One region of the Marinobacter sp. V34 genome, then DNA from elsewhere that is predicted to be linked to it. Evidence: riboswitches for the same ligand, from Rfam matches in the RefSeq annotation. Region 1 holds a riboswitch; the other holds the start of a gene.

The links. Region 1 has a riboswitch for cobalamin ahead of AC0B60_RS03055 (TonB-dependent receptor plug domain-containing protein). Riboswitches for the same ligand answer to the same signal wherever they lie in the genome.
Region 2: it holds a riboswitch for cobalamin, as region 1 does, so the genes downstream of both, AC0B60_RS04170 (ribonucleoside-diphosphate reductase subunit alpha) here and AC0B60_RS03055 (TonB-dependent receptor plug domain-containing protein) in region 1, are expected to answer to the same signal.

What each region holds. Positions count from the first base shown of each region.
Region 1 covers NZ_JBUPZY010000001.1:646,323-654,182, forward strand. Annotated here, with positions in the region: gene AC0B60_RS03040 (methylmalonyl-CoA mutase family protein) at 1-1,343, shown strand, start outside; gene AC0B60_RS03045 (cob(I)yrinic acid a,c-diamide adenosyltransferase) at 1,386-1,943, shown strand; gene cobD (threonine-phosphate decarboxylase CobD) at 1,972-2,991, shown strand; cobalamin riboswitch at 3,028-3,249, shown strand; gene AC0B60_RS03055 (TonB-dependent receptor plug domain-containing protein) at 3,395-5,206, shown strand; gene AC0B60_RS03060 (cobaltochelatase subunit CobN) at 5,229-7,860, shown strand, end outside.
Region 2 covers NZ_JBUPZY010000002.1:231,905-239,764, reverse strand. Annotated here, with positions in the region: gene nhaB (sodium/proton antiporter NhaB) at 129-1,634, shown strand; gene AC0B60_RS04175 (DUF3047 domain-containing protein) at 1,621-2,355, opposite strand; cobalamin riboswitch at 2,457-2,665, shown strand; gene AC0B60_RS04170 (ribonucleoside-diphosphate reductase subunit alpha) at 2,776-5,541, shown strand; gene AC0B60_RS04165 (ribonucleotide-diphosphate reductase subunit beta) at 5,576-6,634, shown strand; gene AC0B60_RS04160 (LysR family transcriptional regulator) at 6,639-7,541, opposite strand; gene AC0B60_RS04155 (sterol desaturase family protein) at 7,633-7,860, shown strand, end outside.

The DNA of each region.
Region 1 (7,860 bases):
TCGACTTTGATATGCCAACCCTGATGGGCTACGACTCCAGCCACGCCATGAGCCAGGGTGAGGTGGGCCGTGAAGGCGTTGCCATTGATACCCTCGCTGATATGGAGGAGCTGTTCGACGATATCGATCTGACCAAGATCTCCGTATCCATGACCATCAATCCGTCGGCCTGGATTCTCTACGCCATGTACATCGCCCTGGCGCAGAAGCGGGGGTACGATCTCAATGACCTGTCGGGCACCATCCAGAACGACATTCTCAAGGAATACATCGCCCAGAAGGAATGGATATTCCCGGTGCGGCCGTCGGTTCGTCTGGTGCGGGACTGTATTCAGTACGGCTCCGAAAACATGAAACGGTACAACCCCATCAACATCTCCGGCTATCACATTTCTGAGGCCGGTTCGACAGCGGTCCAGGAAGTGGCGTATACCATGGCAACCACCATGGAGTACGTCAGCACCGCCATCGACGCGGGCGTGGACGTGAATGAGTTCGGGCCGCGGCTGTCCTTCTTCTTTGTCAGCCAGGCGGATTTCTTCGAAGAAATTGCGAAGTTCCGCGCAGCCCGACGGGTGTACGCAAAGATCATGCGGGAAAAGTTTGGTGCCACGAAACCCGAGGCCAGCAGGCTTCGTTTTCATGCCCAGACCGCTGCAGCAACCCTGACCAAGCCGCAGTACACCATCAACCCGATCCGTACGGCACTTCAGGCGCTGTCCGCCGTGCTGGGGGGCGCACAGTCGCTACACACCAACGGTATGGACGAGGCGTTCGCCATTCCAACGGAAGAAGCAATGCGTATCGCCCTGCGAACCCAGCAGATCATCGCCTACGAGACCAACATCACCCAGGTGGTGGACCCGTTGGGCGGCTCCTACTACGTCGAGAATCTTACCGATGAGATCGAACGGGAAGTCTGGAAGATTCTCGATGAGGTGGAGGAGCTCGGCGGCACATTGCAGTGCATCGACGACGGTTACTTCCAGAGGGGTATCTCCGATTCCGCCTACGATTTTGCGCTGCGCAAGGCCAGCGGTGAGCGGTCGGTGATCGGCGTCAACATGTTCGTGCAGGACGAAGAGGATGTTGAAATCGAAACCCATCCCCACGATCCCGAAACCGAGCGCCGGCAGATTGAGCGCCTGAACCGGGTCAAAGACAATCGCGACGAGGAAAAGGTCCAAGGTATGCTCAGGCAACTGAAAGAGCAGGCTGAAGATGAGTCGGCCAACCTCATGCCCATCACCATCGAGTTGGTGAAAGAGGGTGCTTCGATGGGCGACATTGTTGAAACTCTCAAAGGGATGTGGGGAACCTATCGCGAAAAACCTGTAATCTGACCGGCTTCGAATGCTGACAGAACTGGTTCACGGGAGGCATGAATGGTCAGGCTCACCAAGATCTATACGAAAACCGGAGACAAGGGCGATACCGGCCTTGGCGACGGCAGCCGCGTCGCGAAGTATGACCTGCGTGTGGAAGCCTACGGCACGGTGGATGAAGCCAACGCGGTGATTGGTCTTGCGCGACTGCATGTGGATGAAGAGCTGGACGCTATACTGGCGCGCATTCAGAACGATCTGTTCGATGTCGGGGCGGATCTGTGCACCCCGATCGTGGAGAGCCCGAAATATCCGCCACTCAGGCTTGCCGAGGGTAAAACGGTTGAACTTGAGGAGGAAATCGATCGGTTTAACGCGGACATTCCGTCGCTTCGCTCCTTTATCCTGCCCGCGGGCAATGCGGCCGCAACGCACCTACATCATGCCCGTACCGTGACGCGTCGGGCCGAGCGAATTATTGTTCAACTGCAGGAAGAACAGAACATCAGCTCACTGGTGCTGGAATACATGAACCGGCTGTCTGATTTGCTGTTCGTTCTTGCCAGACATGCGAATAATCAGGGAAAAGACGACGTACTTTGGGTGCCGGGTGAATAATGGTCGCCCACGAGCAGGGTACTGAAACGTGAGTTTGTCACCGCCGGAGCATGGTGGCCGGTTACGCGCCGCCGCGAATAAAGCGGGCATCCCCCTGGATCAATGGCTGGACCTGTCCACCGGTATCAATCCGCGTGGTTGGCCTGTTCCGGCGATCCCGGAAGAGGTCTGGTGTCGCCTTCCGGAGCCTGACGATGGCCTGGAGCAGCGCATCAGGCAATGGTCAGGTGCACCGGATGCCGCCGCTTGTATGGCCCTGGCCGGCAGCCAGGCGGCCATCATGCACTTGCCCCGTTTACGATCGCCGTGCCGGGTTGGTGTGCCCTTTCCGGGTTACCGGGAGCATAGTCACAGCTGGGCTGTTGCTGGCCATCAGGTGATCGAGATTGGCGACGACCAGCAAGAGGATGATGACGAAGGCTGGCTGGATGAGCTGGATGTTTTGGTCTGGATCAATCCAAGCAACCCCACCGGTCACGCTGTCGATCCGAGCCGGTTGTTAAGCTGGCATGATCGGCTGCAACGTCGCGGTGGATGGTTGATTGTGGACGAGGCATTTGTCGATGCCACCCCGGAGCTCAGTGTTGGGCATGCGACCGACAGCCCCGGCCTTGTCGTCATGAGATCACTGGGTAAGTTTTTCGGCCTGGCGGGCCTGCGGGCCGGAGCTGTGGTGGGAGACCCGAATATTATTGGCCGATTGGAGGCAATGATCGGGCCCTGGTCGGTCAGTGGCCCCGCGCGATTTGTCATGGGTCGGGCGCTGGCGGACACCCAGTGGCAGGCATCGACGATTGAGCGGTTGCACAGTGAAAGCCAACGGTTGTCGGACTGCCTGTCGAGGCATGGCTTTGAAGGAGTTACTGGAACAGCGCTTTTTAAATACGTTCGGCATGGCCGGGCTGCGAACATTGCAGCTGAACTCGCGAGGCGGGGAATCCTCGTTCGCGAGTTCGGGAATCCCGCAGCATTGCGGTTTGGATTGCCCGGCTCTGAACCGGAATGGACGCGGTTAGACCAGGCACTGTATTTAAGTAATCTGTATTGATTTAGCACATAAGGGCTGCTAGTTTGGCGCCCGATTCGATGAACACCGTGTTCAGGTAAAGCTTTTTGGCGTAATGCCGCCGGAGAGCTTAAAACGGGAAGTCGGTTAAAGTCCGACGCTGCCCCCGCAACGGTAAGCGAGCTAAAGGCAATCGAAAAAAGCCACTGTGCGTCATGCATGGGAAGGTGATTGCCTCGGACCGGCCCATCGGCTGATCCACTCGCAAGCCCGGAGACCGGCCTGAATACACACCGGAAGTTGCGGAGGGCGACGGCGGTGGGAGAGTTGCGTCGGTCTCACACCCGTACCCTGACTCGTATCCTGCCTCCCCAATCTCATACTCAAACTCCGCAACACAATAACCATCACGCGGGTGCGCGTGGTTTGCCAGCGAGTGTTGATTATGAGTTGTCCGAAGTCTTTGCCGGTTCTGTTATCCGGCTTTCCCCTTGCGTTCCTGCCAGTTTCCAATGTACTTGCCGACGAAGAAATGATGGTCTCGGCACTCGATCCCATTGTTGTTACGGCCACGCTTGGCCCGAAGACACGGGGCGAAAGTGACTCATCGGTCACGGTGATTGATGAAGAGGCTATCGAACGTTTGCAGCCTCAAACGTTCGACGAGCTACTGATGGGACAACCCGGCATCGATATCACCAGTAGCGGCTCTTTCGGTAAAAATACCACAGTGTATACCCGGGGCACTGGTAGCGAATCCACCGTTTTTTTGGTGGATGGCATTCGTTTGCGCTCTGCCACCAGTGGCAGTGCGGCCTGGCAGTATTTTCCGCCGCAAATGGTGGAAAGGGTAGAAATTGTTCGGGGTTCCCGCAGCAACCTGTACGGTGCCGATGCCGTGGGCGGTGTTATTCAGGCCTTCACCCACAGCGCGGAAAAGGGCCATGAAGGATGGGTCCAGGCCGGCGGTGGCAACTTTAACACCCAGGAGTATGTGGCTGGAACAGCCGGTACTGAAGGCCGGATGAAATACAGTCTCAGCGCTAGCCATCTGGAAACTGACGGCACGGCCATCGTTGAAGGGGGGGAAGACAAGGGCTTTCGTAATACGTCCGCCCTGGCGTCCGTTGCTCACCAATTTGACTCCGGTGGAGAAGCCGGGGTTGTAGTCATGCGCGCCCAAGGCAATACCGAGTTCGAGGGTGGGGATACCGACTTCGCTATCCAGACCCTGGGTGTCCGCCTGGAAGCTCCTCTTAGCGACTACTGGCGTACGCGTATTCTGCTGGCTGAGTCCATCGACGAACAGGAAACACGCGATGACTTTGGTGACAGTGTATTTGATACAAAGACTCGCAGTGCTCGCCTGGAGAACCAGATCAGTGCTGGCCGCCATGAGTACATTCTGGGTGGTGAGCTGTTGGTGGATGAAGTAGAAAGCACCACCGACTTTGACGAAACCAGCCGCACCAACGCCGCTGTTTTTGGTCAGGCTTTGCTGAATTTTGGTCCGACGGACTTTCAACTGAGTTTGCGCGCCGACGACAACGAGGCTTTTGGGCGTGAAGAAACCGGTGCGATTGCCATGGGCATCGATATGGATCGCAACCATAGGTTCAGGGTGAGCTACAGCACGTCTTTCCGTGCACCTACGTTCAACGACCTTTACTTTCCCAACTTTGGTAATGCGGACCTGAAACCAGAAACCGCAGGTAGTGTGGAGTTCGGTATTGGTGGGAATTACACGCGTTGGTTCTGGGATGCCGCGATCTATCAGACAGATGCTGATGACCTGATTGTATTTGTCTTCAGAGACGGCCGGTTCGCACCGTTTAATGTTAATGAAGCACGCATCCGAGGGGTTGAACTGAGTGCTGGCCTGGAATTGGACGAATGGACAGTGCAGGCGGCTGCATCGGTAACTGACCCCCGCGACCGTGAGACCGATAATCGAATTCGTCGCCGTAGCGGAAAACAGTTCCGGGTGGATCTGGATCGGGACTTCGGCCGAGTGTCGTTGGGAACGACCGTAAAGGGCCAAGGGTATCGTTACGACGATGCCGAAAATGAAGAGCGCATCGCCGGCTTTGTCACTTGGGACCTGCGGGCAAAGTGGGAAATTGACAGCCATTGGACCACAAATCTGACAGTTGACAACGTGCTCGACAGAGAATACGCCACGGCGCAGCGCTTCGACGGAAGTGCCTATATAGCCGCTGGCCGCACCGCCATGTTGACGATTCGCTACGACATTTGATCAACCAAGGAGAGGTAAGGGCATGATGGAACGTCTGTATCGAACTCTGAGCCGCCCGTTGCTCGGCTGTCTTTCGGGACTTCTGTTGATGCTGTCCCAGTCAGTGTTCGGCGCCACGGTATTTGGGGTGGTGTCCGAGCGTTCCGCTGCCGAGATGGCCGCTGGTGCGGAACGCTTCCTGACAGCCCATCCAGATCACCGCATTATTCTGCGCACACCCGAGCAGTTGGCAAACCTGAACAACAGCGCCCTTGATGATCTGATTAGCCAGGCCGATGCCTTATTGATGGCAGCGGTTTTCGGAGAGCAGGTGGGCCGGATTGAGCGTGCAGTGAGTGAGCAGGCGGCCGTTCGCGAGTTTCCAGTGTTGGGGGTTAATAGCGACAGGGCGCTGACAGCACTGTCGCGGCTCGATGGCCGCAAGGCCCTGGAGGCCCTGGATGCTTCTACGCTGAACAACCTGATGAAAGCGCCGGACCCCGATACGGATCTGAAAGTCCATCTGTCGGAGCTTAAGGCCCGTTTTCCCGCACAGGAATCCTGGCTTGAAGGCCGGGCTCTTTACCAGGGGCGTACCCCGCAACACCTGGACGCCTTATTGCGCTGGTTGCTTGTTCAGGCGGGCGAGGATCTGGACGTGCCGGATCTACCGCCTCGGGCGCTGATTCGCTATTACCGTAATGGCGAAGCCACGGATAACGCGGCGGAGCTACGCCTGCAATCGGGCCCCGTGGTCGCCCTTCTGGACCTGGATAGCGGTGATCGCCCGGGTGACCGGGCATTGCTGGACGCGACCTGTTCGGCTCTGGAGTCCAGGGGGATACAATGCTTTGCAATTCTGTCCCGATGGGGAGGTGCCAGCCTGGAGGCTGTTCGTTCCCTGAATGAAACGGTAGGTCCGGCGACACTATCCGGTATTGTCAGTCTTCAGGACTTTATTATTGGAGGCGGTGAAGGTCGGCGTCAGGTCACGGAAGCGTTGGTCCAGTTGAATGTTCCGGTGATCAAGGGCTTGCGCCTGGCCTCCCGCACCGCCAATCAATGGCAATTGTCGATCGATGGTATTCCGTCTGACAAGGTTCACTACAAATTGGCGATGCCCGAGCTCCAGGGTGTCAGTCAGCCTATGGTGCTGGCTACCGCGGAGCCGGAAGTGATTGACGAAAACACCGGTGTGGCCCTGACTCTGACCCAGCCGGCGCCGGAACGGGTAGGCGCCGTCGCAGACCGCCTGAAACGCTGGCAGGCGCTGCAAGCCAAGGACAACGCCGACAAGCGCGTGGCCATCATCTACTACAATCACCCACCGGGCCGGCAGAATATTGGGGCGGACAATCTCGATGTGCCAGCTTCTCTATATGAAATGCTGCACTGGCTTAAAGCCGAGGGCTACGAAACCGGCCCACTGCCGGAGAGCCCGGAAGCCCTCACCGACCTGCTCCAGCAGCGAGGCGTGAGCCTGCCGGATGATCCCCACGCATTAAGGGAAATGGCCGGTGATGTTGCCTCGATGGCTGCCAGTACCTACCGTCAGTATCTCGAAACCTTGCCCAAGGTTGTGCAGCAGGAAATCGTCCATGGACCTCTGGGCTATTTGCATGAGCGGCTTGAGCAGGCGCACGGGATGGGTGAAAAGGAACTGGCAACCGGCCTGTTGAGCCGGGGCACCCGGGACCTGCGGCATCTGATTGAACACATTCAGCACCCTAACCGCAAGGTCGCACTGAGCCGATTGGATGAGTACGAGGCACTTTGGCAAAAACGATTGAACGAGGGCGGCCAGAAGGGAGCACTAATCGCCAGCAAGCAGGCGTTGGCTGATACCGGTATTCCCGGCCTAAAGGGTTGGGGCGAGGCGCCGGGCCATTCAATGGTGGTGGACGACAGGCTGATTTTCCCCGGGCTACGATTCGGTAATATCTACATTGGCCCACAACCGCCCCGAGGGTGGGAAGTGGACGAGGAATTGCTGCACGCCAACACGACTTTCCCCCCGACCCACCAGTACGTGGGTTTCTACCACTGGCTACGGGGTCACTACCAGGCCGATGCGCTGGTCTACGTTGGGCGCCATTCAACCAAGGAATTCCTGCCACGCCGCCGTGCTGGTTTAACCGGGGATGACTACCCGGATCTGCTGGGGGGAGATCTGCCATTAATCTATCCCTACATCGTCGACGGTGTGGGCGAGGGCATCCAGGCCAAGCGACGGGCGCTTGGAGTAATGATCAGCCACTTGACGCCGCCGCTGGCCGCGACCGAACTCTATGACGAACTATTGGAGCTCCGACAGTTGGTGGAAACCTGGGAGTCTGCCAACGAGCCCGGCAGCCCCACCAGAGAGCGGGCCCTGAAGATGCTGCGGGAAAAAATCCAGGTGCTGGATATCTCCGACGATCTCGAACAGGAAATCGCCGGCGAGATGGGGCTTTCGGTGGAGGAAGTATCTCTTGATGAGCTTTCCCCCGACCTGCTGGTTCACGAAGCCGGCCACTACGTCACTGATATGCAGGAGCACTACATGCCCTTGGGGCTGCACGTGTTCGGCCGGGGCTGGAGCACAGATATGGTGGACACCATGCTGGACTCCATGGCCGGTAAGGCCGGCACGTCAGAGCCAGCCTGGCGCACACTCCTTGAGGCCTCTCCTGCTT
Region 2 (7,860 bases), on a different contig from region 1:
TTTCATGTAAGACCAAATAGGCACTCACCCTGTACCTTTGGGGAATTACCGGTTACACATATATCAAGGAAGATGCGGGCCTTCTGCCACACAATTCCAACAAACCGTTTACTCAGAAGATTCCCGCAATGCCCACAACCGTTCTCTCCGGCTTTACCCACAACTTCCTGGGTAATGCGCCCACCTGGTACAAACAGGTTATCCTGCTTTTCCTGATTGCCAACCCCCTGATTGTCTGGACCCTTGGCCCGGCCGTGGCCGGTTGGGCGTTGGTGGGGGAGTTTATCTTTACCCTGGCCATGGCGCTGAAGTGCTACCCACTGTTGCCCGGTGGGTTGCTGGCGATTGAAGCCCTGTTGGTGGGTATGACGTCAGCGGACGCGGTGTACCACGAGGTGTTGGTGAACTTCCCGGTCATCCTGCTTCTGATGTTCATGGTGGCTGGCATCTACTTTATGAAAGAGCTGCTGCTCGTGACGTTTACCCAGATCCTGGTGGGTGTGCGGTCAAAGTCCGCGTTGTCACTGCTGTTCTGTGCTGCTGCGGCCGTTCTATCCGCGTTCCTGGACGCGCTTACCGTCACCGCAGTCATCATCAGTGTCGCTGTCGGTTTTTACTCGGTGTACCACAAGGTTGCCTCCGGCAAGGGTTATCATCACTCTGATCACAACGCCAACAGCGATGAACACGTGATTGAGTTGCACCGGGAAGACCTGGACAAGTTCCGGGCCTTTCTGCGTAGCCTGCTGATGCACGGTGCTATTGGAACGGCCTTGGGGGGAGTCTCCACCATGGTGGGCGAGCCCCAGAACCTGCTGATCGCCAAGGTAGTAGGGTGGGACTTTGTCAGTTTCTTCCTGCGCATGGCGCCGGTGAGCCTGCCGGTGCTGGTGGCCGGCCTGACCACCTGCTGGCTTTTGGAAAAGCTGCGCTGGTTTGGGTATGGCGCCCGGTTGCCCAAGCCTGTCCGCCAGGTACTGGAAGAGTTTGCTGACAACGAGCGCACCAAGCGCACGAAAGCCGACCAGGCTGCCCTGTGGGTGCAGGCGATGGCGGCTCTGGTACTGGTTGTTGGGCTGGCGTTTCACCTGGCAGAGGTGGGATTGATTGGCCTTCTGGTGATTATCCTGATCACCTCGTTCACCGGTGTTACAGACGAACACCAGATCGGCAAAGCCTTTCAGGAGTCGTTGCCGTTTACCTCGCTGTTGGTCGTATTTTTTGCCATTGTTGCGGTCATTCACGAGCAACACCTGTTCAAGCCGATCATCGATTTTGTGCTCAGCCTGCCGCAGGATCAGCAGCCGGGCATGTTCTTTATTGCGAACGGGCTGTTGTCGATGATCAGCGACAATGTGTTTGTAGCCACCGTGTATATCAGTGAAATCAAACAGGCGCTGGACGCCGGCAGTATCGACTACGAGCATTTCCAGGAGCTGGCCATCGCCATCAATACCGGCACCAACCTACCCAGTGTGGCCACACCCAACGGCCAGGCAGCGTTTCTGTTTCTGCTGACGTCTGCAATCGCCCCGCTGGTGCGGTTGTCCTACGGGCGGATGGTTGTGATGGCGTTTCCCTATACCATCGTGATGGGTGCGGTGGGCCTGTTTTGCGTCATCAATCTGGTTTGACCAGGCTGACATCGCCATACCAGGCAGTAGCAGATGCTCCGGTGTTGTCGGAATCCGACATGATGGCGACGCCCACCAGCTTTGGTGGCTCGCGGTCAAAGGCCTTGCGGTAGTCCGCAACGATATCGCGTTCCACCGTGACCCATTCGCCAGTGTTGGTGACGCCGGAGTTCACCGCGACCATCATCGTGGTATCGGTGAAGGGGTTGGCAACGATCTCTCCGACCGGCAGCCGGTTCGCCCAGATGTAGTTCAGCGCATTGCCCGGCAGTTCCTCCCCGAACACCACTTCCACGGTCTTGCGTTTCGCGCGCTCGAAAAAGCCGGCTTCGTCCGGCTCGAACTCAAAAGCCACGTAGATTCGCGCGGGGTAGTCATCGCCCTCCTTTTTACGGGCGTTTCCCTGCTCATAGACGTTCGACACTTTCCACCGCCAGCGCAGGATCAGCGAATCCCCGGGTTCGACAGACACCCTTGCAATAAGCCCGGAGGCGCTGTTGTCCGTGGTGGCCTCGACCACCTGTTCGCCGTTGTCGTCCGTCAGCTGATAGCGACTGTGGCGGTCGATCTTCGGAAACTCCATCGGTTCCCAGCCATCTTCCAGGGACGTTATGGCTGAAAACGCGGTGATCAGCGAGTTTTCGGCACTGTCTGCCAGGGCTGTGGCTGCGATCATCGAAAGCGCCAGGGCGGCCGTCAGGTATCTCCGTAAAGGACTCATGGGATGCTCCTATGCTTTTGTTCACTGACCGGTCTCTGTCGGAAAAGTGCCTTGTTGTGATTAATCTTAGCCTATATAGTGTTTATATCCTTGGCTTGGTACCAGATATAGCGATCAAAGGTTAATCAATCACTGATCGCGATTATCACGGTACTGGGAATCCGGTGAGACTCCGGAACTGACGCGCAGCGGTATTGGGGAACGAGCGTGGCACAAAGACACTGGCGAATGCCGGGAAGTCGCCACGCAAGGCCGAGCCAACAGGCTCACGCCCCTGAGTCCGAAGACCTGCCTGGGAACACAACTGCACCTTCGCGTATCAAGGTGAGCAGATCGGTTTTGTGTTGTCTCTGTTCAGAGCGATGCTCGCCCCTGCGTACGCGAAGGTCTTTGCATAAACGCGTACTCAGGAGAACGGACATGTCTACCGCCACTCTGGCCGAGCCCGGCCAATCTGCCTCATCCAGCACTGCTTCCCTACAGGTTATTAAACGTAACGGCGCTCTGGTTGGATTCAACGCCAGCAAAATCAGCGTTGCTGTGACCAAAGCATTTCTTGCCGTCGAAGGCGATGAAGCCGCGGGCTCAGCCCGTATCCACGATTCCGTGGAACAGGTTACGAATCAGGTCATGCAGGCCATCAGCCGCCGCTTGAAAGCCGGCGGGAAGGTGCATATTGAAGATATTCAGGACCAAGTGGAACTGGCGTTGATGCGTGCGGAGGAGCAGAAAGTGGCCCGCGCTTACGTCCTCTACCGGGAAGCTCATGCTCAGGAGCGGGCCAGCCTGGAGCCGGTTGAGGCGCATCCCACGCTGACCGTGAAGAAGGCGGGCGGCGACGTTGCACCGCTGGATCTGGGGCTAATGAAAGTCCAGGTTGAACGTGCCAGCCAGGGATTGGAGGGCATCAATGGTGAATCTCTGGTGGAAGGGGCGCTGAGGAATCTTTACGACGGTATCGCTGAGGAAGAGGTGTTGTCTGCGTTGATCATGACTGCCCGTGGTCGCATTGAGCAGGAGCCTGACTACAGTGCTGTGACCGCTCGCCTGCTGCTGGAACAACTTCGGCTGGAAACCGCGACCGCCCTGAAGCTGCCCCTAAGTTTGCCGCTGGCGGAAATTTACCCGCAGGCCCTGAGCACCTTTATTGAACAGGGTATCCACTACGAACTGTTGGATGACGCCATGGCGGCGTTCGACCTGGAACGCCTGGGTGCCGCCCTCAAGCCGGAGCGGGACCATCAGTTTGGTTTCCTGGGCCTGCAGACCCTCTACGACCGCTATTTCCTCAACTGGAAAGGTGACCGGCTGGAATTGCCCCAGGTCTTCTTCATGCGCGTGTCCATGGGCCTTGCGCTGCAGGAGGATGACCCCAATGCCCGGGCCATTGAGTTCTACGACCTGCTGTCATCGTTCGACTACATGGCCTCCACTCCGACCCTGTTTAACAGTGGTACTCGCCATTCCCAGCTGTCGTCCTGCTACCTCACCACCGTACAGGATGACCTTGAAGGTATTTACGGTGCCATCCGCGACAACGCCATGTTGTCCAAGTGGGCTGGCGGCCTGGGTAACGACTGGACACCGGTCCGTGCGCTGGGCTCCCATATCAAAGGCACGAACGGCAGCAGCCAGGGCGTGGTGCCATTTCTGAAAGTGGTGAACGACACGGCGGTGGCGGTGAATCAGGGCGGCAAGCGAAAGGGCGCCGTGTGCGCATACCTGGAAAGCTGGCACCTGGATATTGAGGAGTTCCTGGAGCTACGCAAGAACACCGGCGATGAACGTCGTCGTACCCATGACATGAACACCGCCAATTGGGTACCGGACCTACTGATCGAACGCATGCGCAGTGATCAGGACTGGACCCTGTTCTCGCCAAACGACACTCCGGACCTGCATGATCTGTACGGCAATGCGTTCAGGGAACGCTATGAGGAGTACGAGGCGATGGCAGCCAGGGGCGAGATCACCCTGTTCAAGACGGTGTCTGCCAAACAGCTCTGGCGCAAGATGCTGACCGTGCTGTTCGAGACCGGTCATCCGTGGATTGCCTTCAAGGACCCATGCAATCTGCGATCGCCTCAGCAGCACCGGGGCGTGGTGCACAGCTCCAATCTATGCACCGAAATCACCCTGAACACCAGTGCGGATGAGATCGCCGTGTGCAACCTGGGGTCCATCAACCTGGCGGCCCATGTCCACAACGGTGAGCTGGATGTCCAGCGCCTCGAACGCACGATTAATACTGCGGTTCGCATGCTCGATAATGTGGTCGACATCAATTACTACGCAGTGCCCCAGGCCAGGAACTCGAATTTCAAGCATCGGCCCGTTGGCCTGGGCCTGATGGGCTTCCAGGATGCGCTGTATCGGCTCAATCTGCCCTACACCAGCCCGGAAGCGGTGGAGTTTGCCGATGTGGCGATGGAGCAGATCAGTTATTTCGCGATCCGGGCCTCGGCGGCGCTGGCCGGTGAACGCGGTGCCTACGAGACCTACGAAGGCTCGTTGTGGCACGAGGGAGTTTTACCCATTGATTCCATTAATCTGCTGAAGGCGAACCGCCGTGACGGCGATTTGAGCCTCAACACCGACACCCGCCTCGACTGGACGCCCGTGCGGGAACTCATCTCCCGCAATGGCATGCGTAACAGCAATGTGATGGCCATTGCGCCAACGGCGACCATCTCCAACATCGTCGGTGTGTCCCAGTCCATCGAACCGGCGTACCAGAACCTGTTCGTGAAATCGAATCTCTCCGGCGAGTTCACCGTGGTCAATCCGTCGCTGGTGCGTGATCTGAAAGCAGAAGGCCTTTGGGACAACGTGATGGTGAACGATCTCAAGTACTTCGATGGCAGTGTGCAGCAGATTGATCGCATTCCGGCAGAACTGAAGGCCCGGTACGCCACCGCCTTTGAGATCGATGCCCGCTGGCTGGTGGAGGCGGCGGCCAGGCGCCAGAAATGGCTGGATCAGGCCCAGAGCCTGAACCTCTACATGGCGCAACCCAGTGGCAGGAAGCTGGACGAGCTGTACCAACTGGCCTGGGAGCGGGGGCTGAAAACCACCTATTACCTGCGTTCACTGGGGGCCACGGGCGCCGAGAAAACCGCCCCGGTAGCGGCCCCGCAGCCACAGGTATGCAGCATTGATGAACCGGATTGCGAAGCCTGCCAGTAACTCCGACCGCCACCAAGAATTGTGAGGTAAACAGATGCTTAACTGGGACGACGAATCAAACACTCAAACCCGCCTGGCCACCCAAGACGGACCGGCCCCGGTCAATGTCGATGACAAGCGGGTTATCAACGGTGAAACCGACATCAATCAGCTGGCACCCTTCAAGTATCCCTGGGCCTGGGAATACTTCATGAACGCCAACAAGAACCACTGGACGCCGCTGGATGTGAACATGGCGCAGGATGTTCACGACTACCACCATCGCCTGTCCGCACCGGAAAAGCACGTGTATGAGAACGTGCTGGCGTATCTGACGACGTCCGACATCCTCGCCATGCGCAATATAGGTCTGGCGGTGATGGAAAAAATGAGTGCCCCGGAACTGCAGATTTATCAGGCGCGGCAGGTGTACGAGGAAGCCATGCACACCTGGGCCTATCAGCACTGCATTGAAACCCTCAACCTGGACCAGAGCGAGATCTACAACCGCTATCGGGTGGTTCCAGCCATCAACGGCAAGATCCAGATGGCCAACCGTCGGCTGGATGCCGCCATGCGCTCTGATATGAATCTGCGCAACCGGGACGACCTGCAGGAATTCATTATGTCCTACCTCTTCTTCGCGGCAGTGTTTGAAGGTGCCTGGTTCTACAACGGTTTCAGCCCCATCTTCGCATTACAGCGTCGGGGCCTGATGCGGGGCACCGGTGAGCAACTGCAGTACATCCTGCGGGACGAAGCCATGCATTTCTCGTTCGGGCTGAAAGTGGTGAACCAGATCCTGGAAGAGGAAAACATCACGCTGGACCCCAAAGCCGTGCGCGATATGTGGGACGAGTCCGAAGCCGCTGAAACCGCCTACGCCAACTACATCCTGCGGGATCCGATCCTGGGCTACTCCGCGGAGTACCACAGCGAACAGTTCCGCTTTGTGGCCAATCGCCGGGCCAGAACCGTAGGCCTGGACGAGCCGTTCCCGGGTGCGAAAAACGTCTCACCCTGGCTGGACGAGCAGGCCACCCTGCGCAAGGAAAAGAACTTTTTCGAAACCCGGGTGATTGAGTACCAGACGGGTGCGCAACTGGAATGGTAAGGCGTCAGTCTGTGACACTTTCCATCAGGCGCTGGCGGAACCACAAGTGGGCCGGGTCGTTGTCCATCACCGGGGCCCACAACAGGTAAACCGGTAACGGTGGCACATGTACCGGAAACGGCAGGGTCTTCAGCCCGAATGCCTGGGCGTACTGCTGGGCCAGACGTTCGGGCACCGTGGCAATCATGTCGGAGCGGCTGCACGTAGCCAGGATGCTGGCGAACTGGGTTACCCGGGCCCCGGTTCGCCGCTGCCAACCCGGCTCGTTGAGGATCTGGTCCAGGGGCAAGCGTCGGTTCCGATCCGGCAGTACAACGTGTTCGGCGTCCAGAAACTGCTGTTTGCTGCAATCTCTCCGCAGGTCGGGGTGGTCCTGTCGTGCCACCACCGCAAGCCGCTCCGCGAGAAGCACTTGCCGCCGTAATCGTTCGTTCTCCGTTGCAAAGGCATCCACGGCAAGATCCGCTTCGGCGGTATACAGCCTCTGGGGCATGTCATCGCCGGCCAGGGCGACCTCCACCACCACATTTGGCGCCTCGCTTCTCAGGCGTGTCAGTAACGTTGGTAACACCACCATTTCGAAATAGTCGTTGCTGAGTACGCGAAAGCGGCGCTGGCTGGTGCCTGGTACGAAGCGATTGGCCGGATCCAGCGTATCCCGCATGGCGCCTAACTGCTGGCTGAGGCTTCTGTGCAGCTCACGGGCGCGGGGCGTCGGCACCATACCCTGATGGGTACGCACAAACAGGGGATCACCCAGGGTATGACGCAGGCGCTGCAATGCGGCACTGATCGCCGGTTGGCTCATGCCCAGGGTGTCTGCAGCACGGGAGAGTTGCCCGGCTTCCATAATCGCGTCGAATACCGGCAGCAGGTTGAGGTCGACACTTCGTAAATTCAGCTTCATGGATAATACTTATACCAAATATTGAATAGAAAAATATAGCTCTCCCCAGTAGCGTCAGAAGACGTACAAACCCTCGTCTCGGAGAACAATAATGGACGATCAGAAACTGACGATGCTGGTTACGGCTTTTATTGTGGTCACAGCCCTCTGGGAGGTGCTAAGCGGCCGTACCCGTGAAGGTCGCAAGAACAGGCAGGATTGGCGCATGGCGTTCCTGGCCACGTTCATGATGGTGGCCGTGCAGCGGCCGCTGGTACTGCTGTTGCTGACGCTTGGCCTGTCAACGCTGCTTCCCGGCAGCGCTGGCTCATTGGCCTGG